2 regions of the Comamonas sp. GW821-FHT11H03 genome follow, and region 2 is predicted to be linked to the other one. Evidence: predicted binding sites of a transcription regulator. Region 2 holds the regulator's gene; the other holds the start of a gene.
The links. The regulator FNR, encoded in region 2, switches genes on or off when oxygen is low (the NO sensors DNR and NnrR bind a similar motif). The targets are predictions, from matches to a motif close to TTGATNNNNATCAA.
Positions count from the first base shown of each region.

Region 1: adhP (alcohol dehydrogenase AdhP) is a predicted target of FNR. The motif match lies at 1,310-1,323, and genes of this name have one in related genera.

Region 1 is NZ_JBXARF010000001.1:635,205-649,956, reverse strand. Features, by position in the region: gene trxC (thioredoxin TrxC) at 1-32, shown strand, start outside; gene adhP (alcohol dehydrogenase AdhP) at 94-1,128, opposite strand; gene AC1RTQ_RS03040 (multifunctional CCA addition/repair protein) at 1,366-2,628, opposite strand; gene AC1RTQ_RS03035 (glutathione S-transferase family protein) at 2,688-3,368, opposite strand; gene queC (7-cyano-7-deazaguanine synthase QueC) at 3,484-4,248, shown strand; gene AC1RTQ_RS03025 (hypothetical protein) at 4,366-4,626, opposite strand; gene AC1RTQ_RS03020 (5-formyltetrahydrofolate cyclo-ligase) at 4,654-5,226, opposite strand; gene AC1RTQ_RS03015 (lytic transglycosylase domain-containing protein) at 5,242-7,221, shown strand; gene AC1RTQ_RS03010 (transposase) at 7,633-8,031, opposite strand; gene AC1RTQ_RS03005 (ABC transporter substrate-binding protein) at 8,352-9,554, shown strand; gene AC1RTQ_RS03000 (branched-chain amino acid ABC transporter permease) at 9,594-10,463, shown strand; gene AC1RTQ_RS02995 (branched-chain amino acid ABC transporter permease) at 10,460-11,464, shown strand; gene AC1RTQ_RS02990 (ABC transporter ATP-binding protein) at 11,461-12,216, shown strand; gene AC1RTQ_RS02985 (ABC transporter ATP-binding protein) at 12,209-12,937, shown strand; gene AC1RTQ_RS02980 (4-hydroxyphenylacetate 3-hydroxylase family protein) at 13,080-14,534, shown strand; gene AC1RTQ_RS02975 (flavin reductase family protein) at 14,580-14,752, shown strand, end outside.
Region 2 is NZ_JBXARF010000005.1:268,735-283,486, forward strand. Features, by position in the region: gene ccoO (cytochrome-c oxidase, cbb3-type subunit II) at 1-347, shown strand, start outside; gene AC1RTQ_RS13650 (cbb3-type cytochrome oxidase subunit 3) at 365-502, shown strand; gene ccoP (cytochrome-c oxidase, cbb3-type subunit III) at 530-1,441, shown strand; gene ccoG (cytochrome c oxidase accessory protein CcoG) at 1,524-2,966, shown strand; gene AC1RTQ_RS13665 (FixH family protein) at 3,093-3,398, shown strand; gene AC1RTQ_RS13670 (hypothetical protein) at 3,656-3,919, shown strand; gene fnr (fumarate/nitrate reduction transcriptional regulator Fnr) at 3,983-4,705, opposite strand; gene hemN (oxygen-independent coproporphyrinogen III oxidase) at 4,973-6,355, shown strand; gene AC1RTQ_RS13685 (sulfite exporter TauE/SafE family protein) at 6,359-7,072, shown strand; gene AC1RTQ_RS13690 (HD-GYP domain-containing protein) at 7,183-8,427, shown strand; gene AC1RTQ_RS13695 (sensor domain-containing protein) at 8,424-10,913, shown strand; gene AC1RTQ_RS13700 (helix-turn-helix transcriptional regulator) at 11,096-12,346, shown strand; gene AC1RTQ_RS13705 (SDR family NAD(P)-dependent oxidoreductase) at 13,523-14,362, opposite strand.

The sequences.
Region 1 (14,752 bases), on a different contig from region 2:
AGATCGTGCGCTGGGTGCGATCGGTGATCTGAGCACCGTCTTCGCGGGAGCCGGGCCCGCTCACCCGGCCCCGTGGCGGGGCCGGTCAGGCGCTCAGGCGGCGATGTCCAGCACCACGCGGCCTTCGATCTTGCCTTCGTGCATGCGGGCAAAGATGTCGTTGATGTTTTCCAGCTTGTCGGTGGATACGGTGGCCTTGACCTTGCCCTGAGCAGCAAAGTCCAGCGACTCCTGCAGGTCCAGGCGCGTGCCGACGATGGAGCCGCGCACGGTGATGCCCTTGAGCACCATGGAGAAGATCGGCAGCGGAAAATCGCCGGGCGGCAGGCCGTTGAGCGAAATCGTGCCGCCGCGGCGCACCATGCCCAGCGCCTGCTCGAAAGCCTTGGGCGACACAGCGGTGACCAGCACGCCATGGGCACCTTCAATCTCTCTTTGCAGATAGGCCGCCGGATCGGTGGTCTTTGCGTTGACAGTGACGGTGGCGCCCAGCTGACGCGCCAGAGCGAGCTTACTGTCATCGATGTCGACGGCCGCGACGTTGAAGCCCATGGCCTTGGCATATTGCACGGCCATATGGCCCAGGCCGCCGATGCCGGAAATCACCACCCAGTCGCCGGGCTTGGCATCGGTGACTTTCAGCCCCTTGTACACCGTGACCCCGGCGCAGAGCACGGGAGCGACGTCGATAAAGCTCACGTTGGACGGCAGATGGCCCACATAGTTGGGATCGGCCAGTGCGTAGTCGGCAAAGCCGCCGTTGACCGAATAACCGGTATTGGTCTGAGACTCGCACAAGGTTTCCCAGCCACCTATGCAGTGGCGGCAGAAGCCGCAGGCGCTGTGAAGCCAGGGCACGCCCACGCGATCGCCTTCCTTGACATGCTTGACGTTCTTGCCCACCGCCGCCACATAGCCCACGCCCTCGTGGCCGGGAATGAAGGGCGGATGAGGCTTGACAGGCCAGTCGCCTTCGGCTGCATGCAGATCGGTGTGGCAGACGCCGGAAGCAGCGATCTTGACCAGGATCTGATCGTCTGTCGGTCGGGGCACCGGCATTTCTTCAATCGTGAGCGGTTTCCCGAAGGAACGCACCACGGCGGCTTTCATGGTCTGGGGTAAGGACATCAGAGCACCTCCTTGAAGCAAGAGGGCAAGGCCGTGGCCTGTGGGCCGGACACTTGCCCGTCAAAGAACCATGCCGGTATGGCATGGGTGTTGCAGCAGGTTTCGTGACCCGCTGCATGGCTCGGGCGGAGCGAACCGCCGCAGCCATCTCGTACTGTGCAATGGCTGCAGCATACCTTCTTTGACTTAACTCAAGCCGTGCCCATCCCTGTCGCTAGCACCTCGGCGCGCGCACTGCTAGGCGCAGCCTTCCAGATAGGCGGCAATCGCCTGCTCGCGCGCCTTGCTCACGGCATCGCCAATGGCCTTGCCCTTGAGGCCGCGCTGCGCTGCGGCCTGGGCCACGGGGGCGGTTTCCACGGCCAGGGCCGCCTTCAGGGCATTGCCCAGGCGCTGGCGCTGGGGGTAGGCCGCCTCTTCAAAGCCCAGACGCCCGCGTGCGTCGCATTCGCAGGCCAGCAAGGCTTCCTCGAAGCGCTGGGGCTTGCGTATGGCATCGCAGCGCTCCAGCAGGCGCAGCAGGGCGGCGGCATTGAGCTCGTGGCTGCGATGGATGTTGCCATGCTCGCGCGCCACGACCTCGGCCAGCTCCTTGCAGTCGTTGGGCACGCGCCAGCGCTCGCAGACCTGAAGCAGCAGGCGGGCGCTGCGCTGTTCGTGGCCGATATGGCGGGGCAGCACATCGGCCGGCGTGGTGCCTTTGCCGAAGTCATGGCACAGGCAGGCAAAGCGCACGGACAGCGGTGCCTGCAAGCGGGCCGACATGTCCAGCACCATCATGGCATGCACGCCGCAATCGATCTCGGGGTGGTATTCGGCGCGCTGGGGCACGCCCCAGAGCTTGTCGAGCTCGGGCAGCAGCCGGGCCAGAGCTCCGCATTCGCGAAGGATGTCGAACATGCGAGAGGGCTGGGCCTCCGTCAGGCCACGGCTGATTTCCTGCCACACGCGCTCGGGCACCAAGGCATCGACCTCGCCGGCCGCCACCATCTCGCGCATGAGTTCCATGGTTTCGGGGGCGACGGAGAAATCGGTGAAGCGCGCCGCAAAGCGGGCCAGGCGCAGAATGCGTACCGGGTCTTCGCGAAAGGCAGCGGTCACATGGCGCAGGACGCGATCCTTCAGATCCTGCTGGCCGCGATAGGGATCCACCAGGTCTTCGAGGCCGCCGTTGCCTGTCCAGTCGGCAGGAGCAGCGATGGAGTTGATGGTGAGATCGCGCCGAGCCAGGTCTTCTTCCAGCGTCACATCGGCAGCGGTGTGAACCACAAAGCCGCGATAGCCCATGCCGTTCTTGCGCTCGGTGCGAGCCAGCGCATATTCCTCATGGGTCTGGGGGTGCAGGAACACCGGAAAGTCGCGCCCCACGGGCACGAAGCCGCGCGCGCTCATCTGCTCCGGTGTGGCTCCGACCACCACCCAGTCCGTGTCGTTGACGGGCAGGCCCAGCAACGCATCGCGCACGGCGCCGCCTACCTTGAAAACCTTGAATTCACTCATGCTGCAATGGTAGTGGCTGCGAGCCGGCCTGCAGATACCGCAATCGCGGGATGGCGGACTCAGCGCTGCTGGCGATAGGGCTCTTCGAACTGCAGAAAGTCCTGCTCGGCCAAGGCGGCCTGAATCCATTCCTGGGTGGCGGGCAGCTGGGTGATGCGCTGTATATAGGCGCGTACCGGTGCCGAGGTCGGCAGGCCGTAGCCGTTGATACGCATGCACACCGGCGCAAAAAAGGCATCGGCAATGCTGAACTGGTCAAACAGCATGGGGCCGCTGGCGGTGCTCAGCAGCGGGGTCCAGAGTTCTTCGAGCTGCTGGACATCGCTGCGCAGATCGGCATGCTCGGCCCATAGCCGGGCACCGGTCTCCTGCAACTGGGCTTCGATATTCATGGGGCAGAGGCTGCGCAGCGCACCGAAGCCGCTGTGCATCTGTGCCACCAGACTGCGGGCACGGGCACGCTGGGCTACGGTCTGCGGCCATAGGTGCTTGTCGGGAAAGCGCTCGGCCAGGTATTCGCAGATGGCCAGGCTGTCCCAGATGATCAGTCCCCCATCGACCAGCAGTGGCACCTTGCCGGTGGGGGCGAGTGCCAGCGCCTGCAGCTTGAAGCTGGAGTTGGGCGCAAAGCTGTCAAAGCGCAGTGTGAGCTCTTCGAAGCTGATGCCGCTTTGGCGCATCAGCACCCAGGGCCGCATGGACCAGGACGAGTAATTCTTGTTGCCGATATAGAGCTTCATGGCGGACTCCTGTGTGGTTTGCCGTGCAGCTTATCAAGCTTGGGGCGGGCGGTCTGTGTGTTTTGATTCCCCAGTCATGCCGGGGCGGCGCGGCGGATGATGTAATCGCAGCACTATGGCAAATACTTCGACTTCTTCTGCAAACCAGGCCGCGCATGTGGCAGGGGCTGGTCACCACAAGGGCGCGCTGGTGCTGTTCTCGGGCGGCCAGGACTCGACCACCTGCCTGGCTCAGGCCCTGGCCATGTTCGAGCGCGTGGAGACGCTGGGCTTTGACTACGGCCAGCGCCACAGCGTGGAGATGCAGGTGCGCGCAGGCGTGCGCGAGCAGCTGTCTGAGCGCTTTCCCCAGTGGGCGCCGCGTCTGGGCGAGGACCATGTGCTGTCACTCGATGTGCTCAAGCAGATTGGCGGCTCGTCCCTGACCGAGGATGTGGCTTTTGCCATGCAGGCCGACGGCCTGCCCAACACCTTTGTGCCGGGCCGCAACCTGCTGTTTCTGACGCTGGCCGGCGCGCTGGCCTATCGGCGCGGCCTGACGGTGATCGTCACTGGCGTCTGCGAGACCGATTATTCGGGCTACCCCGATTGCCGCGACGACACCATGAAGGCCCAGCAGCTGGCGCTGAACCTGGGCCTGGAGCGCCGGCTGCGCATCGATACGCCGCTGATGTGGCTGGACAAGGCCCAGACCTGGCAGCTGGCCCAGGATCTGGGCGGCAGCGATCTGGTGGAGCTGATCCGCACCGAGACCCATACCTGCTACCAGGGCACGCGCGATGCGCTGCACGAATGGGGCTATGGCTGCGGCAGCTGCCCGGCCTGCGAGCTGCGTGCATCGGGCTGGCACAACTGGCGCGCCAGTCAGGCCGCAACTTGAAATTGATAGCTGCTTGCGCTTGATAAAAAAGGACTTCAGGCTGATAAAGCGCTAAAGTCCTTTGATTGAAGGCGGTAAATGCTCCTTAATAAGGAGCATTTTTTCGATGGGCCCGATTCAGGCGCCGGGGCGTGTGGCGATCTGCCCGGCCTGAATCTGCGCCGTCATCTGGCTGAGCCAGGTCTGGCTTTCCGGGCGCTCGAACAGAAAGTCCCAGATGGCATCGTGCTGGCGCGGTGTCAGGGCGAGCGCGCCATGGCGGCGCATATGGGCTTGCAGCCGCTGCAGCTCTGCCGCAGTCAGCGGCAGCTGCATCACGGTCAGCGGGGGGCGCGGGCGGTAGCGGCGCTGGGGAATGTTCTTGCGGGGACGATTCATGGCAAAGCGATCAAAGCGATTCAAAGGTTAGACGGGCCAGACCACGCCGTTGTCGTTGAGGATGGCGTCCAGCGGCAGGTCATGGGCCTCGGGCTGGAAGTCATCGACATAGCCATTGGTGTAGCCCAGGCCCACGGTAAACGGGCGCGGGCTCAGCTCGGCCAGCGTGCGGTCATAGAAGCCGCCGCCATAGCCCAGGCGGTAGCCGCCGGCCGCATAGCCTACGCAGGGGACAAACAGCAGCGTGGGCACCAGCAGTTCGGTATCCTTGGGCTTGGGAATGCCATAGGCGTCCTCCTCCATCGGGCAACCGGGGTACCAGGCGTGAAAACTCAGCGTCTTGCGCTGTTTGTCTATCACCGGCAGCCCGATCCTGCGCCTTTGTGGAGTACCCTGTAGCTCGCCATCTTCCTTCCAGCGATGCAGGGCTGGCAGCGGGTCGAACTCTCCCTTGATGGGCCAGTAGGCACCAATCACGGTATCGGGCCGCTCCATCAGCCAAAAGCGCATCACCTGCTGCAGCGCATCGGCGCGTTGCAGGCGATCTGGAAGGTTGAGGCGCAGTTCAATCAACTTGCGGCGTAACGCTGCTTTGTCCATCGGATAATTTCCTCCATGCACTGGCTGAAGATTTTGACACCGCTTTGTGCGGCTTCCCTGCTGACTGTAGCTGCTCCGTTTGCGCAGGCACAAAACCCGGGCGATGCCGTGTTGCTGGACATGCAAAAAGCATTCCGCAGCCGCAATCAGGCGGCGCTGACCCAGCTCCTGCCCCAGGCGGCCGGTCACCCCCTCGAACCTTGGGCCGCTTACTGGGAACTCAAGAACCGGCTGGAGAGCGCATCGCCCGATGAAATCCAGGGTTTTCTGAACCGCTATGCCGGCACCTACCAGGAAGACCGCTTGCGCAACGACTGGCTGCTGCTGCTGGGCAAGCAGCGCGACTGGAACACCTTCAGCCAGGTCTATCTCAAGTTCCGCATGCGCGACGACAAGTCCGTCACCTGTTACGCCCTGCTGGCCGACGCCTTGCAAGGCCGGGGTGCGCCCAATGTGGGCCAGCAGGTACGCGATCTGTGGCTGGCGCAAAAGGATGCCGATGACGGCTGCACCACGGCCGCCGGCCAGCTGTATGCGAACAAGCTGATCACCGACGCCGATGTCTGGCGCCGTGCCCGTGTGGCCACCGAAGCCAATCGCCAGAAGGCGGCCCGTGATGCGGTGGCCATCGTCGCCCCCGAAGCGGTCGACCAGGTGGCGCAGGTGTTTGCCTCGCCCGCCAAATACCTGTCAGGCCAGAGCAAGGCGCGCGGTCGCGAGCGCAAGGAGCTGGCCCTGCTGGCGCTGATCCGCATGGCGGCCAGCGACCCCGATGCGGCAGCCACGCAGATCGACGGCGGCTGGGGCGCCCAACTCAACGGCGAGGAGCGCAACTGGGCCTGGGCCGTGGCCGGCAAGCAGGCCGCCTTCAAGCTCTCGCCCGATGCCAATAGCTATTTCGGCAAGGTGCGCCGCAACGAAGACCTGAGCGACGACCTGCTGGGCTGGAAGGCCCGTGCCGCGTTGCGCGCCGGCGACTGGAAGGCCGTGCGCCGTGCCATCGACGCCATGGGCCCGGAACGCACCGACCCGGCCTGGGCTTACTGGAAAGCCAAGGCCATGCTGGCGGGCCGCCCCAATGCCGAGGAAAAGGCCGAAGCCCGCCAACTGCTGGAGGACACGGCCGGCAGCCACAGCTTCTATGAACAGCTGGCGCTGGAGGAAATCGGTCAGCGCATCACCGTGCCGCCCGCGCCCGCGCCGTTGACGGCGCAGGAAAAGGCGGCGGCGCGCAGCAACCCAGGCCTGAGCCGCAGCCTTTATGCCATCGGCATGGGGCTGCGCAGCGAAGGCGTGCGCGAGTGGAACTACTCCACCAATCTGCATCAGCCCGGCGGCATGGAAGACCGCGAGCTGTATGCGGCAGCCGATCTGGCCTGCGAGCGCCAGGTCTGGGATCGCTGCATCAACACCAGCGAGCGCACCAAGACCTTTGCCGACTGGACGCAGCGCTTTCCCATGCCCTATCACGACACGGTGCTGGCCAAGTCGCGCAATATCGGGCTGGATCCGGCCTATGTCTATGGCCTGATCCGTCAGGAGAGCCGCTTCATCATGGATGCCCGCTCGGGCGTGGGCGCTTCGGGGCTGATGCAGGTGATGCCGGCCACGGCGCGCTGGACGGCCAGGAAGATCGGCATGGCGGGCTTCACGCCCGACATGATCAACGACCGCGACACCAATATCACCATCGGCACCTCCTATCTCAAGCTGGCGCTGGACGACTTCGAGGGCTCGATGGCGCTGGCGGCCGCGGGTTACAACGCCGGCCCGGGCCGCCCGCGCAGCTGGCGCAACGGCCCCACGCTGGACGCCGCCATCTGGGCCGAGAACGTGCCCTTCAGCGAGACCCGCGACTATGTGAAGAAGGTGCTCTCCAACACCACCAACTATGCGGCACTGATCACCGGCCAGCCACAGTCGCTCAAAAGCCGTCTGGGCACCATAGGCCCGCGCCCGGCCAATGATCCCGAGACCATGAAGGACTTGCCATAAGCGGGTGTCTAGATGAGCTGATTGCTCATTTGACGATAGTAAAAAGCGCTCTGCCCGAGAGGGTCAGAGCGCTTTTTTGTTGAATTCGGCAAGGGCTGGCGTTGTTGCATCAATCCAGCTTGTACCCCACATCTATACGAGGCCTTCCGTCTGAGCATGGCCAAGCGCATCCAACTGATTCAAGAGAGCTGTTCCCCTGCATGAGCTGGTTTTTTGCCAAAGGCTTCATCACCTGTCAGGGCTCTCTGGCGTTTCATCCTCCGACAGCTGTTGTAGCAAGCGGGTCAGCACGGATGCATCACGCATATTGTTAGACACCACACAAAACGCATTGAATCTGCAATGTTCAAGCAGCGTTTTCAATGTGCAGTTTGCGTTACTGTCGTCGGCGCTCAGCGCCATAGTTTTGCATTAGCGCTCAGAAACCTCATGCCGGTTAATTCCTTCAGCAGCTATAGCCAGGTAGCCAGGTCTGACAACATGGGTATGGGACTTGAATATTGAGCTTGAACTGCGGTCTGCAACGCATGCTGAAGTCTGGCGATGGACTGTGAGTCCACACCGTTGCATCACCGGCTGCACAGGGCTCGTGGTTTGTCGAAGTGCCAAGCCAAACAGTTTTTTGAGCGTCAAGAAAAACAGGATGGCTACATCTGAGAACCGAGGGTGACGCCCATGTTTGCGGCTGACAGCGGCAAGACAGGATGGCGTTCTTCCAGCCAGATTGACAACGAGTGTCGTTGTACAGCTTGCAGCGGGTCGTGCGCCAGCGGAGCGAATCAGGCCGAGAGCCTTTGGCCAGTTGCTCATCGATTTATGCAAGAGCATCCTTGATCTTGTGACTTTCCGGTGGTCAGGCGCTTAGATCGACGACTGAATCGGCATTTCTTTGGCGCACGCGCAAGTCCCATTGGCTCGGTTTCCGATTAAAGCGCCCTGCGAGTTGATCGGCCTCTCGGGCTGGTTCGGTGATTGACGACACGGGTTGATCAGGTGCTCTCTAGTGACTTTCCCTTGGTTCACGATTACCCGCTAGCGTTTAAATAGCTTTTTAAATAAGCTTTCTATGTTTGCGAATTTAGCAAGTAAATTGGGTGCTGGTGCAAGCCGCTTTCAAATAGGAGACAACGATGTCAACATGGTCGCGATTCAAGATTTCGTTCGGTGCAGGGGTGCTGTGTGCGCTGTCGGTCAGCGCCTCAAGCGCAACCGCCCAGACTGTCAAAGTGGGGATGGTTGTTGGTGTGTCGGGCCCCGGCGCAGATATTGGCGAAAGCATGGTCCGTGGCGCAGACTTGTACTTAGCGCTGCATAGTAAAGACCTGCCTTCAGGCACGAGAGTCGAACTAATTAAGCGTGATGATGGTAGCAATCCGGATCGCACAAAGCGTCTGGCACAGGAGCTGGTCGTGCGCGACAAGGTCCAACTCCTGACTGGCGTGACTTTGAGTCCTCAGGCATTGACTATTGCGCCGGTTTCGACAGAGGCCAAGGTGCCGACGTTGATCATGAACGCGACTACTGGAGCCTTGACGCGCTCCTCCCCATATTTTGTGCGCTTCTCTTATGCAAACTGGCAGATGGCCTACACGATGGGTGCTTGGGCTGCCAAACACGACATCAAGAGCGCCTACACATTGGTAGCCGACTACGCAGCGGGCCATGACATGGAATCAGGCTTCAAGCGCGGCTTTGAAGACAACGGCGGCACCATCGTGGGCTCAGACAGGACCCCGATGGGGACGACTGACTATCTACCTGCTATGGCGCGTATCAAAGCGGCATCGCCAAAGTCGCTATTTGTTTTTACGCTAAGTGGTGCACCGAGTATTGCAACGATGAAAGCGTTCCGTGACTCAGGTCTACAGGCTGCAGGTGTCCAGTTGCTCAGTACTGCACAGAATGTCTCGGATCAGCAGTTGCCCCAGACAGGGCCAGCATCGGTGGGGATGATTAACAGCGCTGTGTACATCGCGACCGATTCGCGTCCAAATGCCAAAGCGTTTCTGGCCGCATATCAAAAGGCCTATGGTCAAAACGCATACCCAGATCTACCTGCGGTCGCTGCTTGGAACAGCATGGAGGCGGTATTCGGGATCATCAAAAAGCATGGCGCGAATTTCACCTCTGATCAAGCTATGGGTGTCTTGAAGAATTGGAAATCTTCAAACACGCCTGCGGGCCCCATTGCGATTGACCCAGTTACACGAGACATCGTCCACGAGGTCAGTCTCGCAAAGATTCAGAAGGTTGGAGACAAGTACGAGAACGTCGCGTTCGATGTAGTTAAGGACGTCAAGGATCCTTGGAAATTGGTCAACCCTGAAAAGTGATCACGTTCCTCGAATCGGTTTACTTTTAGGAAGCAGAGCGTGGACGTTCTCAACATACTTGTTGGCATCGCCTTTAGTGGTGCCGCTTACGCCATGGTCCTGTACATGACCTCTGTGGGCTTGTCTGTGACCATGGGCCTGCTGGGTGTCGCAAACCTGGCCCATGGCGCTTTTGCAATGGCTGGTGGCTATTTTCTCGTGACCTTCATGGACCAACTGGGACTGCCTTTCGGTTTGTCTGTGCCATTGGCCTGTGTCTGCGTTGGCTTGATCAGCTTGATCCTTGAGCGAGCCCTGTACTCCCGCGTATATCGAGGCACTGAACTGGATCAGGTGGTTCTTAGCATGGGCCTGATTTTCATGGCTACCGCAGTGGCTCATGTCGAGTTTGGTGCTCAGCCCGTCCGTGTTGTTCTGCCGGATTTGCTAGATGGGCAGCTCACGTTGGGTGGTTACTCGTTCCCTGTGTATCGGCTGTTCTTGATCTGTGCTGGTCTATGTGTTTTTGGTGCGCTGTGGGTAGCTATTGAAAGAACCTTGATGGGGGCGCGCATCCGGGCCGCAGTGGACAACCGTGCGATGGCCGAAGCCACAGGGATGAACAGCAAGAGGATGTTTGCAATCGTTTTTGCGCTGGGCAGCGTACTGGCAGCTCTCGGTGGCTCACTCGGCGCAGAGGTGATGGCGATCGAGCCAGAGTACGCACTAAAGCACTTGGTGTACTTCCTCATGGTTGTTGCAGTTGGCGGTTTGGGTTCTGTGAAGGGGCCGTTTTTTGCCGCACTGCTTTTGGGTGTTGGTGACTCGGCTTGCAAGATTCTTGCGCCTGAGTTCGGAGGCATCTTCATCTATGTCGCGCTTTTCATTCTTCTTCTGATCCGCCCGAACGGCTTATTTGGACGCGTATGAGCTCCCATCCTGCAATCAACGATCTTCTGTCGATCCGCCGCTTTCGGCCGATCGAGGCACTGCCCTGGCTGTTGGCCATTGCGGCCTACTTTGTCTTTCCGCAGTATCTGCAGCTTGGTTCGCAGATTCTGATCATGGCGCTCTTTGCCCTTTCGTTTGACCTCTTGCTGGGGTACGGGGGCATTGTGACCCTGGGTCATGCTGCCTATTTCGGTGCAGGAGCCTATACGGCAGGTCTGCTTGCGAAGTATGGCTGGGGTGAGCCGATGTCGGCATTAGCAATTTCTGGTCTTGTCGCTGGCTTACTGGGCGCTATTGCAGGTGCGGTGATTCTGCGCACCAAAGGACTAGCACTGCTTATGTTGGGGATGGCTGTATCACTGCTGCTACTGGAGCTGGCCAACCACGCTGTAAACATTACGGGTGGTGCCGATGGACTCCAAGGGATGAATGTGGCGGCCATTTTTGGCAAGTTCGACTTCGACATGTTCGGAAAGACCGCCTATGTCTATGCCCTTGTAGTTCTATTTTTCGCTTGGCTTTTTGTTCGTCAACTGGTGAACGCGCCGTTCGGCAGGTCACTTGTCGGAATTCGCCAGAATCCAGCGCGGATGAGTGCTCTGGGGGTTTCTGTGTGGACGCGTCAGCTAGTGGCATTTGCAATCAGCAGTGCTCTTGCCGGTCTTGCCGGCGGACTCTCTGCCCAAACCAATCAATTTGTTTCTCTGTCTGTGTTCGGCTTAGAGCTGTCCGGGATCGTGATCGTGATCTTGGTGCTGGGCGGAGTTGGTCGACTCTACGGCGGGTTTATTGGCGCCTTCGTGTACATGGTTGCTCAAGACACTTTGTCGAAAGATCAACCAGCGTTTTGGCTGTTTTGGATTGGTCTGTTGCTGGTTTTGACAGTGCTATTCAATCGGGGTGGCTTGCTTGGTATAGCTGACTTGATTTGCCATAAATTGAAGCGCTCTGAGGTCGAGCGCTTGGAGGTGGCCAAATGAAGCAACCAATTATTCAAACCAAAAATTTGGTCAGGAAGTATGGAGCCTTTGTAGCTACCGATAACGTCACTTTCTCAATGAGTGCGGGCGAGCGGCGAGCTCTGATTGGTCCGAATGGTGCTGGCAAAACTACATTTCTGAACTTGCTCACTGGACAGATAGCTCCAACGAGCGGTAGCGTTTTGCTCGCTGGAGAGGACATAAGTAAGGTGCCAATGCACCATCGCGTGCGCAGTGGCATCGTGCGAACTTTCCAGCTCAACACGTTGTTGAGGGAATCGAGCGTCCTGGAGAACGTGCAGTTGGCGGTACTTGAGCGGCGTGGGTTTGGCTCTCGCATGTTTGGTGGTGCTCGCGAGCAGCGCGAGGCTGCGGAAGTGGCCATGGAAATCCTCCAGACGCTTGGAATGGCCTCGCACGCGGGCCATCGGATCTCATCCCTTGCTTACGGGCGGCAGCGCTTAGTAGAGATTGCCATCGCGCTCGCGTTGCAGCCTAAAGTGCTGTTACTAGACGAGCCTGCAGCAGGGGTTCCGCCCGCAGATTCTCATTTGGTGATGGACACCATTGCGAGTCTGCCAGGTGATATTGCCGTGCTGATCATTGAGCACGACATGAAGCTCGTTTTTCGCTTTGCACAGCAAATCAGCGTTTTGGTGCGAGGACGGCTTCTGACAGACGGAACGCCGGCGGAAATTGCTGCGGACCCACAGGTTCGAGAGGTCTATCTGGGGAGGGCGCACCATGCGTGATTCGATTTTGACTTGTGCCCGGCTCTGCTCCGGTTGGGGTGATACCCAGGTTCTATCAGACGTTTCTCTCTGTCTTGGTGCTGGACAGGTTTTGGCGCTGCTTGGGCGCAACGGCGTTGGAAAAAGTACCTTGCTTTCAAGCGTTGTCGGCCGAGCTTCACACAAGAGTGGGTCCATCGTTTTGGCGGGAACCAACATCGAGACGCTGCCTGTGTACGAGCGCGCCAAACTTGGCATCGGCTTTGTGCCGCAGGAGCGGGAAATATTTCCATCGCTGTCAGTACGTGAGAACCTGCTCGTAGCGGCCAAGCCGGCAGCGGTACCTGGTGCGAAGCCCTGGAATCTGGATCGAGTTGTCGACTTGATGCCTCGCTTAGGGGAGCGTATCAACAACGGGGGCAACCAGCTTTCCGGAGGGGAGCAGCAAATGCTCAGCATCGGTCGGGCACTCATGGGGAACCCGTCTGTTCTTCTGCTTGATGAACCCATGGAAGGGCTTGCGCCCGTAATCATCGATGGTCTCGTTCAGGCTCTGCATCGGCTGCGTGCTGAGGGTGATCTGGCGATCTTGCTCGTTGAGCAGCACGTCTCCTTGGCACTGGAATTCACTAACAGGGTCATCGTTCTTGATCGTGGAGTGGCGGTATATGACAACGCGGACGGTCGCGAAGTCCCCGACCAGGCTCGGTTGGAGGCCCTTGTAGGGGTTTCCGAGCATTAAAAACACGACCATATATCTTACCAGCTTAGCTAAATTGGTAATATAATTGACTCAAAGATTGATGCGAACGATTCATGAGTTTTAGAAAGCAGGGCTACATGAATCGGTCAAAACGCAAGAACAAACCAATGGAGATATGGACATGTTGAAGACTGGTGCTGAACATCTTGAGTCACTGCGCGATGGTCGCGTGGTTTTCGTTGGTGGCGAGCGTGTGATGGATGTGACGACACACCCTGCGTTCCGCAATGGTGCGCAATCGATTGCAGCCATTTATGACATGAAGGCGGCGCCTGAGAACCGTGATTTCATGACATATGAGGAAAACGGTGAGCGTTACAGCGGCTACTTTCTGCGTGCCCGTAGCAAGGCAGACCTGGAATTCCGCAGCGGCGTGCACCGTGCCATCGCCGATCAGACCTATGGAATGTTCGGACGTTCGCCAGACCACGTTGCCAGCTTCGTGACTGGCATGAGCCTGGCGCCTGAAGTTTTTGGTAAATACGCCGACAACTTGATGGCTCATTACGAGCACATGCGAAAGAATGACATCTATTCGACGTATGCCATCATCCCTCCGCAAGCAGGCCGCAATCCTGAGCCCTACAAGAAGCTCAATATTCCGGTGCCGACCTTGCGTGTGGTTCGCGAGGAGGATGATGGTCTGGTGATCTCCGGCCAGAAAATGCTGGCAACAGGTGCGGCATATACCAACGAGATCTGGGTCGGCAACATTACGCCACTGGCACCTGACCAAGCCGAGCAATCGATCACCTGCACCATACCTTGCAACGCACCAGGCTTGGAGCTGTGGTCGCGCAAGCCGCTGTCTCGTGATGTGAAGGCAGAGTTCGAGAATCCGTTGGCCTATCGCTACGATGAATCAGATTGCATGCTGCTTTGCAACGAAGTCAAAGTGCCATGGGAAAAGGTTTTCGTACACAACGATGCCGCGCTGGCAAGCCAGATCTATGTGAAGACTCCGAGCCACACCTATGGCAACCACCAGTCCAATGTGCGCTTCCATTCAAAGCTGCAGCTCATCGTGGGTCTGGCGAGCAAGATCACCAAGGCTTCGGGAGCCGACCAGGTTCCGGCGGTGCGAGAAACACTGGGCAAGCTAGCGGCTTGGGAAGGCATGCTTGACGCTGCAATCCATGGCCAGATCCAAAGTGCCGAGAAATGGCCCACAGAAGGCTTCTTGTGCTTCAACCGCCGTTTCCAGTATGCGGCGCTGAACTGGTGCACCGAAAATCATTCAATCATCATCGATCAACTGCGTGAACTATGCGGCGGCAGTGTGTTCCAGATGCCCGCAGACATCTCGGTCATGGGTGACGCTCATATGCGTTCTCAGTTTGAAAAGTACTGGACAACGCCCCAAACCGAAGCTGTCGAACGTATGAAGCTCTACAAGCTGGCCTGGGATTTGACTGGCTCGGAGTTTGCCGGTCGCCATCAACAGTACGAGAAGTTCTATGCGGGTGCTTCGTTTGTCGTGCGCAATTACAACTATATGCACGCAGACTGGAAATCCTTGGAGGGCGTGGCAGAGCATTTGATGTCCAGCTATGGCGCTCCTGCGGAATATCTGTAAATAGATTTGGCGCACGCCTGTCCGCATTGTTAAGGAGACATTTTCATGAATTCCTCGTTTACACCTTATCCGGAAATTGATCGCAAAGACTTTCGCTCTGCACTTGGCTTGTTCCCCACAGGCGTGGCGGTAGTTACTGCAAATGATGAAAAAGGCGAATTTCGGATTGGAATGACTATTACGTCGTTCAATTCGGTCTCGCTCGACCCTCCGCTGGT
Region 2 (14,752 bases):
ACTCGGTGGCTGGCGAGTTCGTGTACGACCACCCCTTCCAGTGGGGCTCCAAGCGTACCGGCCCCGACCTGCATCGCGTGGGCGGCAAGTACAGCGACGAATGGCATCGCATCCACCTGAACAACCCGCGTGACGTAGTGCCCGAGTCCAATATGCCTGCTTACTCCTGGCTGGAAGCCAACAAGGTGGATGACACGGCCGTGGCAACGCGCATGAGCGCGCTGCGCAAGGTGGGCGTGCCGTACACCGATGCGGAAATCGCCGGTGCTCAGGCCGAGGTCAAGGACAAGACAGAGATGGAGGCAGTGATTGCCTATCTGCAGGTCCTTGGTCGCGCCGTCAAGTAAGAGAGAAAGGGCTGGAAATGGATATCACCATCATGCGTATCGTGGCCACGCTGGCATCGCTGGCGTGTTTCGTGGGCATCTGGTGGTGGGCGTATGCCCGCCGCAACCAGGCCCGTTTTGACGAGGCAGCTCAGGTTCCATTCCTGGAAGACTGAGTCTGATCACCACAACGAGAACATCCCATGAGCGATTTCATTAACAATTTCTGGTCAGTGTATGTCGCGGCGATTACGCTGATTGGCATCTTTGGCTGCTTGCTGCTGCTGATTCTGGTGGCCAGCAAGAAGGTCGTTCCCTCGAGCGACAACACCACAGGCCATGTCTGGGACGAAGACCTGCGTGAACTCAACAACCCCATGCCCAAGTGGTGGATGGGTCTGTTCGTGATCACCGTGGTTTTCAGCTTGGGCTATCTTGTGGTCTACCCAGGTCTGGGCGGCTTCGGCGGCAAGCTGGACTGGAGCCAGACCGGCGCCTACGACAAGGAAATGGCCAAGGCCAAGGCAGACCTGGAGCCTCTGTACGCCAAGTTCACCAGCATGCCTACCGAAGAAATGGCCAAGGACCCTCAGGCCATGGCCATTGGCGAGCGTCTGTTCATGAACAACTGTGCGCAATGCCATGGCTCTGACGCTCGCGGCAGCAAGTCCTTCCCGAATCTGGCGGACGGCGACTGGTTGCATGGTGGATCTCCCGAGAAGATCAGGGAGACCATCACCAACGGCCGTATCGGCATCATGCCGCCCATGGCGGCAGCCGTGGGCTCGGCGGAAGATGTGCGCAATGTGGCGCACTATGTGCTGAGCCTGTCGGGCAGCCCTCACGATGCCGTCAAGGCTTCGCAAGGCAAGTCCAAGTTCGTGGCCTGTGCGGCTTGTCACGGCATGGACGGCAAGGGCAACCCTGCGCTGGGAGCGCCTAACCTGACCGATGACATCTGGCTGCATGGCTGGGGTGAGGCGGCAATCGTCAACATCGTCAACAACGGCAAGCACAATGAAATGCCTGCCCAGAAAGAGAAGTTGACGGAGGCTCAAATTGCCGTGTTGGCCTCCTATGTCTGGAGTCTTTCGAATACGCAAAACCAGAAGTAATGCGTTGTTAAGAGGCGGTGCCCTGGCACCGCCTTTTTCGCATTTCAATTTTCAGTAATTACAAAAACATTAAGGAACTGCGATGCCGTGCGATCAGGGGAAGCCCCGAAAAGTCATACCGATCACGCCTGAGCCTCATGAGGGCGGGCCTGAGTTGGTGCCTATGTTCGCTTCCGAGCAAAAAGTGTACTCACGCTCTATTAGTGGCGTGTTCTCACGGTGGCGCTGGGCCATGGTGTTTCTGACCCAGCTCGTCTTCTACGGCCTGCCCTGGCTGCAGTGGGGCGAGCGCCAGATGGTGCTGTTCGATTTGGAAGCCCGGCGCTTCTATCTGTTCGGACTGGTGCTGTATCCGCAGGACTTCATCTATCTGACGGGGCTGCTGATCATCAGCGCGCTGGGGCTGTTTCTGTTTACCGCCGTGGCCGGGCGCCTGTGGTGTGGCTTCTCCTGTCCGCAGACGGTCTACACCGAGATCTTCATGTGGATCGAAAGCAAGGTCGAAGGCGATCGCAGTGCCCGCATGCGTATCGACAAGAACGGCTGGACGTTGGAGAAGATCTGGAAAAAGTCCTTCAAGCAGTTTCTCTGGATCGTTCTGTCTCTTTGGACAGGCTTCACCTTTGTCGGCTACTTCGTGCCCATCCGTGAGCTGGGTGTGCAGTTGATGGCCTTCCAGGGCAACTGGCAGATTTTCTGGGTGGCGTTCTACGGGTTTGCCACCTACGGCAACGCCGGCTACATGCGCGAGCAGGTCTGCAAGTACATGTGTCCCTATGCACGCTTTCAGAGTGCCATGTTCGACAAGGACACCATGATCGTCAGCTATGACGCTGAACGTGGTGAAGCTCGTGGCCCGCGCAAGAAAGACGTTGACTACAAGGCACAGGGCCTGGGGGACTGCATAGATTGCAAGCTTTGCGTTCAGGTCTGCCCCGTGGGCATCGATATCCGCAAGGGGCTGCAGTACGAGTGCATTGGCTGCGGTCTGTGCATCGATGCCTGCAACTCCGTGATGGACAAGATGGAGTATCCGCGCGGCCTGATCCGGCTGACCACTCAGAATGCCGTGTCCAAGGCCTGGAAGCAGGTACAGGTGATCCGCCGTATTTTCCGCCCCCGTGTGTTGATCTACGCGGCCGTGCTGGTGGCCCTCAGCGCCGCCATGATCGCCAGTCTGGTGCTGCGCGAGCCGCTCAAGGTCGACGTGATTCGAGACCGTGCTGCGCTTTCGCGCATCGTAGCGGGCGGCAAGCTGGAGAACGTCTACCGTCTGCAGATCATGAACGCCACGGAGTCCGAGCAGCGCTACCGTATCAGCGCCGTGGGCCTGGAGAATCTGGAAGTTGCATCCGAGCAGGAAGTGACCGTTGGCCCTGCCGAGACGCGCGGCATTGCCGTGCGGCTGCAAATTCCGTATGGCTCAGCAGCTCCCGGCTCGCACCCCGTACACTTCAATGTGGATGCAGTGACTGCCGGAGCAGGGCGTATTTCCGAGAAGACGGTGTTCCTGGTGCCGCGTTAATGCCATGTATTGCCGGTCTTCGTGAGCCATCACGGAGGCCGGACAAGGACACAGCCAATCGGCAACAATCCATGCCACCTTGCCCTATGTGCCTGGGTGGCCAGAATTTTGTAAAGAGGTTTCATCATGTCGGCAGCACAAGCCAAGGTCTCGCAAACGGCCAGGATCACCCACCCCGAGGACGGCAAGTCCTGGTGGAAGTTTGCCCATGTCTGGCTCATCATCGCCGGCCCGGTGATCGTGGTGATTGCCGGCTTTGTCACCGCATACATCGCACTGAGCAGGCCCGATCCCGTGATTGACCCTGACTACTACCGCCATGGCATTGAAATCAACCAACGCCTGAGCGAAAGTGAAAAAAGCATGGCCCCTGCAGTCACCGGCCGCAATCATGCGGCCACTCCAGTCAAGGACCATCCTCTGGATCGCTGAGCGCTCCGGTGCTTGCTCCGCCAAGGTCGCTTTTGCGGCCTTTTTTGTTGCCAATATCAAAATCAGAGCATGTTGCGCATGCTCCGTCTAACGTTGATGCAGAAGTAAATGGTTTTTCATTATCCGGATGGCGCAAGGTGCTACTGAAAAGAGAGTGATTCAGGGTTTCCCGCCATGGTGCATGCCCGCAGTCCTGCGTGAGCGGTCATCACCTTTGTGCAAAATATGGTCAAGCCCACAGCCCAAGGAGAATCAGGATGGATGCTCGACGCTGGATGTGGATTGTCTGGCCGGCCTTTCTGGCGGCGGCAATCATGGAGATGGTGGTTTTTGCCTTTGTGGACCCGCTGGATCTGCACTGGCTTGGTTCCCCCCTGGGCTGGTCGCGCCAGGCCATCTATACGGTCGCCTTTTTTGCCTTCTGGGTCGTGACCCTGATAGGAGGAGCGATGACGGTGATGCTGGGGCGCTCCGTCAGCGATCTCAATGGAGGCATCGTTTCCGAGCCTCTGCCCGAGTAATTCGCCCAGATAAAAAAGCCCGCTGTCCGCGGGCTTTGTCTTGAGAGCGTCTGCTGACTCGGCTCAGCTCTGGCATTGCTGGCTGTTGACGATGCGTTTGAGCGCCTCGGTATCCAGAATGCGCAGGTGGCGCTGCCTGACTTCCACAATGCCTTCCTCTGCAAATTTGGAGAAAGTGCGGCTCACGGTCTCGAGCTTGAGGCCCAGGTAACTGCCGATTTCTTCGCGCGTCATGCGCAGCACCAGCTCCGACTTGGAAAAGCCGCGTGCCGACAGACGCTGGACCAGGTTCAACACAAAAGCCGCCAGGCGCTCTTCGGCACGCATGCTGCCCAGCAGCAGCATCACGCCATGCTCGCGCACGATTTCGCGGCTCATGACCTTGTGCACATGGTTCTGCAGCGCCGTGACCTCGCGCGAGAGCTGCTCCAGTTTGTCAAACGGCATGACACAGACCTCGGCGTCTTCCAGGGCCACGGCATCACAAGTGTGGTGGTCGTTGACGATACCGTCCAGACCAATGATTTCGCCCGCCATCTGAAAGCCTGTGACCTGATCGCGACCGTCTTCGGTCGCCACGCTGGTCTTGAAGAAGCCGGTTCGAATGGCATACAGAGAGGTGAACTCTTCGCCATTGCGAAACAGCAGCCCACCGCGCTTGATCTTGCGGCGCGTGGCCACAACCTCTTCAATGCGCTCCATTTGTTCATCGTCCAGGCCCATGGGCATGCACAGTTCACGCAGATTGCAGTTGGAGCAGGATGCTTTGATGGTCTGAAGATTCATGGGCTTTTGCTACCGCGCAGACAGACACACAGTGGAGAGTCGCGCTGGTCATTGACCTCGTGGTTGAAGATGAGATGGATCAAATTGTCGCAGCACTTGCCTTGAGGTCTCTTGATTTTCATCAAGGACAGGATGATTGCCTTGGGGCACATTGCCAGTATTCGTTCCAAAACATGCGCTTTTGCCTATTTGGGGCATGATTTTCAGGATCTGATTTCCATTGAAATATGCTCCATGCAGAGTGTGGGCGCACCCTAACTCCCAGTTATGACCGCAGTCACGCCTGAGTTGCTGAGCCGCTTTGATATCCCCGGCCCACGCTACACATCGTTCCCAACAGCCGACCGTTTTGTTGAGGCTTTTGGTGCAGACGACTACATACTGGCACTCAAGCAGCGCAAGACGCATTCTGGCTCGCGCGCTTTGCCGCTGTCCGTTTATGTGCATGTGCCGTTCTGTGAGTCGCTTTGCTATTACTGCGCCTGCAACAAGATCGTGACCAAGCATCATGAAAAGGCTGCCGAGTATCTGGACTACTTGGGCCGCGAGCTGGCCATGCATACCGAGCACTGCGGCAAAGGCCAGCTCGTAAGCCAGCTGCATCTGGGCGGAGGTACACCGACCTTCTTCAGCGATGCAGAGTTGCAGCAGCTGATGGTCTTGATGCGTGAGCATTTCAAGCTGGATCCTGCGGGCGAGTACTCCATCGAGGTCGATCCGCGCACCGTCAGCAACGAGCGGCTCAGAGCTCTCAAGGACATGGGGTTCAATCGTCTGAGCTTTGGTGTGCAGGACTTTGACCCCGCGGTACAGAAAGCGGTGCACCGCGAGCAGCCCGCCGAGCAAGTCTTTGCGTTGGTGGTCGAGGCGCGCCGTCTGGGATTTGTCTCCATCAATGTGGACCTGATCTACGGGCTGCCCAGGCAGACGCCCGAGTCTTTTGCGCGCACGCTGGCACAGGTCAATGAGCTTCGCCCCGATCGCATTGCACTGTATGCCTATGCGCATTTGCCCGAGCGCTTCAAGCCGCAAAGGCGTATCGAATCAGCGGACCTGCCCATGGGACAGGACAAGCTGAACATGCTCTCCGGCGCCATCGATGCGTTCATGAATGGCGGCTATGTCTATGTGGGCATGGACCACTTTGCACTGCCTGACGACTCTCTGGCCATTGCCAAGCGCCAGGGGCGCTTGCATCGAAACTTTCAGGGCTATAGCACCCAGCCTGATTGCGATCTGATTGCACTGGGTGTATCGGCTATCGGCAAGGTGGGCGCGACCTACAGTCAGAACGTCAAGACTCTTGAAGAGTATTACGATGCCGTCGATGGCGGCATACTGCCCGTGCAGCGTGGACTGGCGCTTTCGCGTGACGATCTGGTGCGCAGAGCCGTCATCATGTCCATCATGTGTCAGGGCTCCGTCCTGTATGAGCCGATGGACCAGGCTTGGCTGATCAATTTCCGCGAGTACTTTGCTTCGGAGCTCGCTGCACTGGCGGAAATGCAGCGCAATGGCCTGGTTCAGCTATCCGACGAGGGCTTCAAGGTCACGGGCCTGGGCTGGTTTTTTGTGCGCGGAGTAGCCATGCTGTTTGATCGATATTTGCAGGCCGACCGAAACCGCGCGCGCTTTTCGCGCATCATCTAGCGCATGCTGTTTTCGCTGGTCTGGACCGCTTTGATCATGGGGCTCGTGGGTGGGCCCCATTGTCTTGTAATGTGCGCTGCTCCCTGCAGTGTGGTCACAGCAGCGAAGCCTGTCGGTGGCGGACAGCCTGTTGTCGTGCACGGCCTGCAAAAACGCCAATGGCTGCGCACCAGCCTGTTTCATCTAGGTCGCATCGCTGCCTATGCCCTGCTGGGAGGGGTCGCGGCCGTGGCCATGGAAAGTCTGGCCTGGGTGACCAGTCAGACAACGGCATTGCAGAGACTTTGGACGCTGATGCATGTAGCGGTGATGGCCTGGGGGCTGGCCATGGTGGTGCAGGCGCGGCAGCCAGCCTGGCTGGAGCGGGCGGGGCGTTCCGTCTGGGCCAGGGTTCAGCCCTGGGTCACCGCGCCAGGCGGCAGTCTGGCAGCAGGCTTTGCCTGGGCACTGATGCCTTGTGGTTTGCTGTATTCGGCGGTGTTGGTGGCGGCCTTGAGTGGCGGCGCTTGGCAAGGTGCTTTGTCCATGGCAGCCTTTGCCGTTGGTGGTGCACTGTGGCTGCTGGCGGGACCCTGGCTGTGGCAACTAGGACAGTCGCATGTCAATGCATTGCGGGCCAGGTGGGGCACCAGAGTCGCTGGTCTGATGCTGATTGGTGTTGCGAGTTGGGCTTTGTGGATGGATCTGGTCTACAAACCCGGCCTTTGGTGCCGATAAGTCACACAAGAGGGGATTGTTGACGCTGTTTGCATCCCAACAGACCCTAGTCATGGTTGAGCAGTCATGGAACTGCGGAATAATGTCTTATCTTGTGTGTAGCGCTCAAAGTGAATCGTTTCGTTGCTATTGATATCGGACAACTGCGTATCGGCATGTATGTCCATCTGGAGACTGGCTGGTTGCGCCATCCGTTTCCCGTCAGCAGCTTCAAGATTGTCAATGACGAGCAGTTGCAGACACTCAGGACCCTGAAGCTCAAGGCAGTTCAGGTTGATCTATCGAGAAGCGATCAGGAAGAGGCGGCAGCGTCTGTGGCTGCAGACCCTCAACTCGCTCCTGTCCCCCCCGAGAATGATGCGCATGCATGGCGTAACAGTATCTTGGGCGTGCAATCCAGGTTTCTGGGCGCGGTTTCCGTATTTGATGACGTGCAGGCCTTGTTGCCAGTCAACCCCGAGAAGGCGCGGACAACGACGGATATGCTGGTTGCGCAGCAAGTCGTCAAACTGGCGCAGGCTCGTGATCTGACTTTGCATCTGCTTGCGGATACGGGGGGGGCCACCTTTGGCGTTCATGGTGTCAATGTCTCCGTACTGAGCCTGCTGTTGGGCAAGACGCTGGGCCTGTGCAATGACGTATTGCAGGATCTGGGCGCGGCGGCCCTGTTGCATGACATCGGCAAGCCGGGGCTGGAGATTTCCGCATCGGCCAATGCACTGAATCAAGGCACGGGCCGCACGCCTGTGCGAGAGACCCTGTATGCACGTCATGTCGGAGAGTCGGTGGCATTGGCTCTGTCCATGGGCTATCCTCCTTCCGTCACGACGGCCATCGCCCAGCATCATGAATGGGCCGATGGGTCAGGCTTTCCACTGGGCTTGCTGGCCACAGATATGGACATTGCCGGACAGATCCTGGCGCTGGTCAATAATTTTGAGCGCTTGTGCAATCTGCCACTGCAAGGCAACGAAATGACGCCTCATGAAGCCATGGCTGCACTGTATGGTCAGTATCGCCAGCGATATGCGCCCGATGTGCTCAAGGCATTCGTGCAGACCTTGGGGGTCTATCCGCCGGGCTCTTTGGTGGAGCTAAGCGATGGGCGGATGGGCGTGGTGGTGTCCGTCAACACCAGCCAGTCGCTCAAGCCGCAGGTACTGACCTATGACATGCAGGCGCCGCAGAAGCTGCGGTTCGTGGATTTGCTTGAATATGTGGGTTTGGGTATTCGCCGAGGTTTGACGCGAAATCAGCTTTCTCGAAATGCGTTAGAAGCTTTACAGCCGCAGAGGCGTCTTTGCTACTTTTTTGACAGTTCTGCAGCACCTGCTGCCGAGAAAGACCTCGCGTGACTTTGCAGCAGAGTTTTCTGATCGACCCTCTGCTTGCCTCCATGCTCGATGGCTTGCAGGAGGCGGTCTGGCTGCTGGATGCGCAGACATTGCGTGTCGTGCATGCCAATGCAGCTAGTATGCAGCTCACAGGCTACACGCCCGAGCAGGCGCAGGAGCAGTATGTCGATGTGCTGTGTGCCTCACTGGTGCAAAAAGCGTTCTGGCAGGATGCCTCAAACTGGGTGGGCGGGGCGAAATTTCTCACAGAAATTTGTACAGCCAATGGTTCATTGACGGCTGTGGAGATGGGGGTGGGCCCCATCGCCCTGAACCCGCGCTGGTTGATGCTCACCATGCTCGATCGCAGCGAGCAGTTGCGGCACGAGAGCGAACTGGACATGCTGCTTGCAGAGTTGCGGGCGACGCTTGAGTCCGCTGCAGATGGCATGCTGGTCTGTGATCTACGCGGCGGTATTCGTGCATTCAACCACCGTTTCGCGGAGCTGTGGCAACTACCTGAACCACTGCTCGTGCAGCGAGATGATGCGGCCATCTTTACCCACCTGGAAGCACAGACCATCAGCAGCGAGAGTCAGTTCACTCTTTTGCAGGATGCGCAGGACCTGTCGGCTCCTGAAACCTCGGAGGTGCTGCAACTGCTTAGCGGCAGGGTTCTGGAGCGCCGCTCCGTGCCCCAGCTCAGTCGCGGTGTGGCAATAGGACGTATCTACTCCTATCGGGACATTACGGTGGAGTCCAGCTCGGCGACCGAACTGCGTCTGGCTGCAAGAGTGTTCGAGTCCAGCCTGGATGGCATCTTCATTGCAGATGCAAATGGTGTCATCGTTCAGGTCAACCCGGCTGGCGGGCAGTTGCTGCATGGCAAGGCGGTGCTGGGGCTCGCCGCCTGGACTTTGTTCGAGTCTGAAGGGGGGGCTGTGTCCGACCTGATGGAGCTGGCCGCTGCGCGCTGGGATGTGGGCAGCTTCTGGGAGGGCAATCTTTGGCTCAAGCAAAGTGAAGGTCAGCGCTGCGCGGTCTGGCTGTCCTGGGTGGCATTGCGTGACGGCTACGGGCGTCTGGTACAAAGCATTGGCTTTATGCGCGACATGACCATGCAGCGCAGTGCGCAAAAGCAGATTGAGCAGCTGGCTTACAGTGATGCGTTGACAGGGCTTCCCAATCGCCTGAGTTTGAGTCGTCACGTGCAAGCGGCCATCACTGCTGCGCGCTTCACACAGCAGCCGTTCAGCATTCTGTTTCTGGATCTGGACCGTTTCAAGATCATCAACGATTCACTGGGCCATGACTTCGGCGACCGGGTGCTCAAGCTGGTTGCTCAGCGGCTGAGCGGACTGCTGCGCCCTGCCGATGTGTTGTGCCGTCAGGGCGGGGACGAATTTGTTCTCTATCTGCATGATTGCACGGGGGAAGGGGCTTCGGCCGTGGCCGCCCGTATTCTGGACGAAATGCGCCAGCCCTTCATGCTTGACGGTCTGGGCTTTTCCGTTCAGTGCAGCATTGGGGCTGCGCAATTTCCGGCAGATGGTTTGACGCTGGACGAGCTGATTCGTCAGGCCGATATCGCCATGTATCGCGTCAAGGAGCGCGGACGCGGCAATTTCAGCTTCTATCAGCCGCAAATGAGTGCGGGTCTGCTCTCGCGCATGAAGCTGGAGCATGCCATGCGCCAGGCGCTGGACAAAGGGCATATGGCCGTGCACTTTCAGCCACAGGTACATATCCGTTCGGGTCGAATCGTGGCGGCAGAGGCGTTGCTTCGATGGACGGACCCCGAACTGGGGGTGATCTCTCCTGCAGCCTTCATTCCCTTGGCGGAGGAGTCCGGCTATGTGGTTGCTCTGGATGCCTGGGTGCTGGAGCAATCAGTACAGGAGGCTGCGCGCTGGCTGGCTATGGACATGCCCGTCAAGGTATCGGTGAATGTCTCCGCGCTGGAGTTCAGGCAGCCGGACTTTGTGGATCGCCTCAAATATGTGCTGGACGCCAGCGGCTTGCCGGCACAGTGGCTGGAGCTGGAGCTGACCGAGAGCATTTTGCTGCAGGAGGCGCAGGAAATGGCTTTGCGCGTCCACCAGATCGCAGAGCTGGGTGTGGGTCTGGTCATTGACGATTTCGGTACCGGCTATTCGAGCTTGGCTTATTTGAAAAAACTGCCGATCTCCAAGATCAAGATCGACCAGAGTTTTGTGCGCGGCCTGCCGCATGATGCGGGAGACAAGGCCATTGTGGGCGCCATCATCAGCATGGGGCAGGCATTGGGCGTGGAACTTGTGGCGGAAGGTGTGGAAACGCAGGAACAATGCCGGGCAATTGAGCAGTTACAAGGTGACTACTTTCAGGGCTATCTGTGCTCGCCAGCCCTGCCTGCGGAGCAATTCCGCAAGCGTCTGGAGCAGAGCGCATCCGAGCAGGAGCCGAGAGTTCAGCCGTATTCGCCGGACGACGATGTCAGTGGTATTCATATTGCAGGTCTGCAATAGTCTGAGGGCATGCTTTTTTGCTAGGTTTCCTATCGTCTGATTTGACGATGCGCAGTTTCTGAGGACTCAGCAAAATCAAGGCATTTCTTGGGCCGACTTCCGGGTGCGTGCATCAATGAAGAACGCGCGCAGAGTTGAGTATCTGTGCGGTATTTGATGGGCCGGATTTTTTGAGACAGCAAATGCCCAAAGGCGATTACGCAACTTTTGATTTCTACAACTATCGCTCGGATGCTCTTGAGGCCGTCGCCAGCTTCCCCGTTCCGTATGCTGTGGAGCCTGAGGCAGCTTCTTCGCTGCAGCATGCATCGGTCATCAGTACCGAAGCCTTGAGTCAACTGATTACTGTGCTGTACGAGTCAGCCATGGACCCGCAGAACTGGAAGGTATTTCTGGAGCTGCTGCGCTCAAGCGCCAATGGCAACTACGCCTCGCTCGTGGTGCGGGACCCTCATGGTGAGAATGTGGGCTGGGTAATTTCAGCAACGGGCGGTCGCTCCGAAGTCATTCCTTACGACCCTTATGCGCAATGGAGTCCGTTTCTCGGTATCGTCAAGGACAAGGTGCTCACCCTGTTGGATGTGATGACAGAGGCCGAATGGCATTCCTGCCGCTACTACACCGACTGGTGCAAGGGGGTGGGCATCGAACACATTCTGGCTGTGGATGTCATGACCGATAACGGCTGCTCCTATGGTTGGCGCATCACGCGGCCAGCGGCGGCGGGAGCATTCGAGTCAACACATCTGGACATGGTGCGCATGTTGGTGCCGCACCTCAAGCGGGTGTTGAACATGCAACTGAATCTGCATCGTGACCGGCAGGTCATATCGCTATACGGGCGTGCCACCGCGCAGCTGATGATGGGCGTGGTCATTCTCGATCAGACGGGGAAAATGATAGAGGCCAACCCGGCGGCCATCACCATTTTGAACGTGGGTGATGGAATACGGGTCAACAACGGTGCGCTCGAGGCCGTCTATGCCAATGACAATCGCCGGCTGCAGCGTCTGATCCGCGATGCCTTGCTTTCTCCCAAGCTGGAGAGCGTCGCCATGACCGAGGGCATGTCCATCACTCGCCAGTCCGGTCAACTCAACTGGGGGGTGGTGGTGCAAAGCATCTCTCCCGACGAATGGACCGAAGGCAAGCAGCGTCCCAGCGTAGCGGTTTTTCTGCGCGATACGACGGGCAAGGCAGAGCCGCCCGTCAAGCTCACACAACAGCTTTTCCATCTGACTCCTGCGGAGACAGCCGTGGCCACGCATCTGAGCAACGGCATGTCTTTGGAGGAGGCGGCTGAGGCGCTGGGTATCAAACCCAATACCGCTCGCGCCCATTTGCGCTCCATCTTTTCCAAGACCGGCGTCCGTCGTCAGACCGAACTGGTGAGACTCTTTCTCAACAGCGTGGCCTGGCTGGGCAATCATTGATTCCAGCCTGGGAAACAGGCAAAAAAGCCCGCTTTGCGGGCTGTTTCTTGTACCTGGTTGGAAGCTGTTGCAAGCATTGTGCTTGCAACTGTCGTGGCCTCGTGGTTGTTGGAGTCGCAGTCATGACGTTTGAAGCCCTCGTTCACTGACTAGGCTCATGCCTTAAAGGTCGGCACTATCACTGCGGAGACGCAGCCTGCAAGGTTGAAACCCGCTTTGAATGCAAAGGCTAGCGCGCTACCGACGGCTGGAGCTGTCGACTGCTGATCGCAGTCTTTCAATTGGTCGCTTAGTACGCTTGCTGCAGAGGCAAGAGCATCGAGCAGTTGCCTGTGCAGGCGCTACAGGCAGGGGAACAGGGGCGCAGTTGTTTGCAATGCTTTGCGGCATGGTCGAGGGCCTTGCTTTCCATTTCGACTCCTTGCTTGAAACAAGCGCCCGACGGGCCGGGGTACTTGTGGACAGTGGCTTCAGGGCGGTGCTCGTCTCTGGCCTTCTTGAAAGCTGGAAGGGATGGATGCATGGCAGCTGCTGCGGCGCCCACCAGATTGAGTGGTGATCACAGGGCTCCAGAAAGTAAAAGGCAAATAGCGGATGGCTATTGGTAAACTTCCACTGATTAATCCAGTGAGGCATGTATGGATCGAATGGATGCCAGTGCAACGTATGAAATGAGCCCACGCAGGGTTGTGTTTGAGTACAGGACCAACGGTGAGGCTCGATCGGCTGCTATCAGTGGCGATGCGCTTGAGCGCCTGACGAGAGCCAAGGAACTTGCTGGAGCGGGGCAGAACCTGGCGGCGTACAGAGCCCATTGGCAAGCAATTCATGGGCTGGCAGCGACAAAGCACGCTCAAGGCCAGGGCCCTGTCGTCATTCGCGTCGGTGATATTCAAGCTCGATAGAGTGATGTGGATCCTGTGCCTGGCTCCCTGTGCTCATGAGGGAGCCGGACGGCGACCTTTCTGGTCTCCTGAATCTGAACGTCAAGCCATTCGGCTTGGCGGCCCGCTCTGTACGTTACGAAGCGGCTGTAAAGGGTATGGGGTTTGCTCAATGGTGCAGTGCGCATGGCGTTCCTGGAAGCAAAAAGCTCGCTCGATGGCGAGCCTGTTTGTTGGTTGAAGTGGCTTGGCAGAGCCCACTTTGGTGGCTCAAGGTTGGAGTGCAGTTAATTCATGTTGGGCGTCGTGGCGTTGGCAGGTGGCCGCCGTCGACGTAGATGTGCTGACCGGTGATCCATTCGCCTTGGTCGCTGCACAGGAATGCGACCAAGTGGGCGATATCTTCGCCGGTACCTGCTCGACCCAGGGAGATGTAGCCGGCGATCATGTCGTCCCACACTTTGCCGCGAGGCACATCATCCAGGCGACTTGTTTCCACAATGCCTGGAGCCACCACATTCACGCGAATCTTCTTGGGGCCAAGCTCTCGCGCCATGATGGTGCTCAGGCCATTGATGGCCACCTTGGTGGTGGCATAGGCGCCAGTGTCCGGTGCCAGCAGCTGCGCTGCCAGCGATGAAATATTGATGATGGCGCCGCCTTCTCCCTGTGTCCCTATTTGTTTTGCGAACGCGCGAGACATATAGAAGGTTCCGTTCAGGTTGACATTCATCACCCGATGCCATGTATCGATGGGTAGCTCCGTCACCGGGGTGCGGTCGTCGCCGCGGGTTGCCCCCGCGTTGTTGATCAGAAAATCCACGCGCCCCAATTCTGCAATCGTGCGTGCAAGCAGTGCGTCGATGGACTCTGGGTTGCTGACGTCGGAAACCACAGGCAGGGCGCGACGCCCGAGCTGGCGGATTTCATCTGCCACCGATTCGATATCGCGCCAATGCGCCTCGCGCTCATCTTCCGGATAGGTTTCGGGGGCGCGGCCCGTGCCCGTTAAGACAACATCACAACCCGCCTGCGCCAATGCCAGTGCAATGGGCCGACCGATGCTGCGCATCCGGCCAGCACCGGTGACCACGGCCACTTTGCCTTCAAAACCAGTCAACGTATACGACATGCCACTTCCTTACGATAGGTTCCCAGAACATTCAGACGAATCAAGATTCTTCGGTCTGACTTGAGGCTCATGCACTCCAATCTGTGCATCTAGGACGATGCAGCCGTTGAAGATAGAGCAACTCATTAGCCGAATTCTTGGAGTGGCGCCGCTGAGGAAAATCGTCTGATGAGACTAGGGATACGCGCCCATTGAAGGGTTCCTGCTTGCTTGTCAGTCTGGGGGCTTTTGGCGCGCTGGGTGCAATTGAATGATCCCGATACGCCTTTTGCGCTAGAGCAGTGGCAGCACAGACGCAGGGTGGATCGACTGCCAGCATGGGCTGGAGCAGCGCTCTCCAGAAAGAAAAAAACCCGCTCAGTGCGGGTTTGGATTGGAGCCAATCAAGCG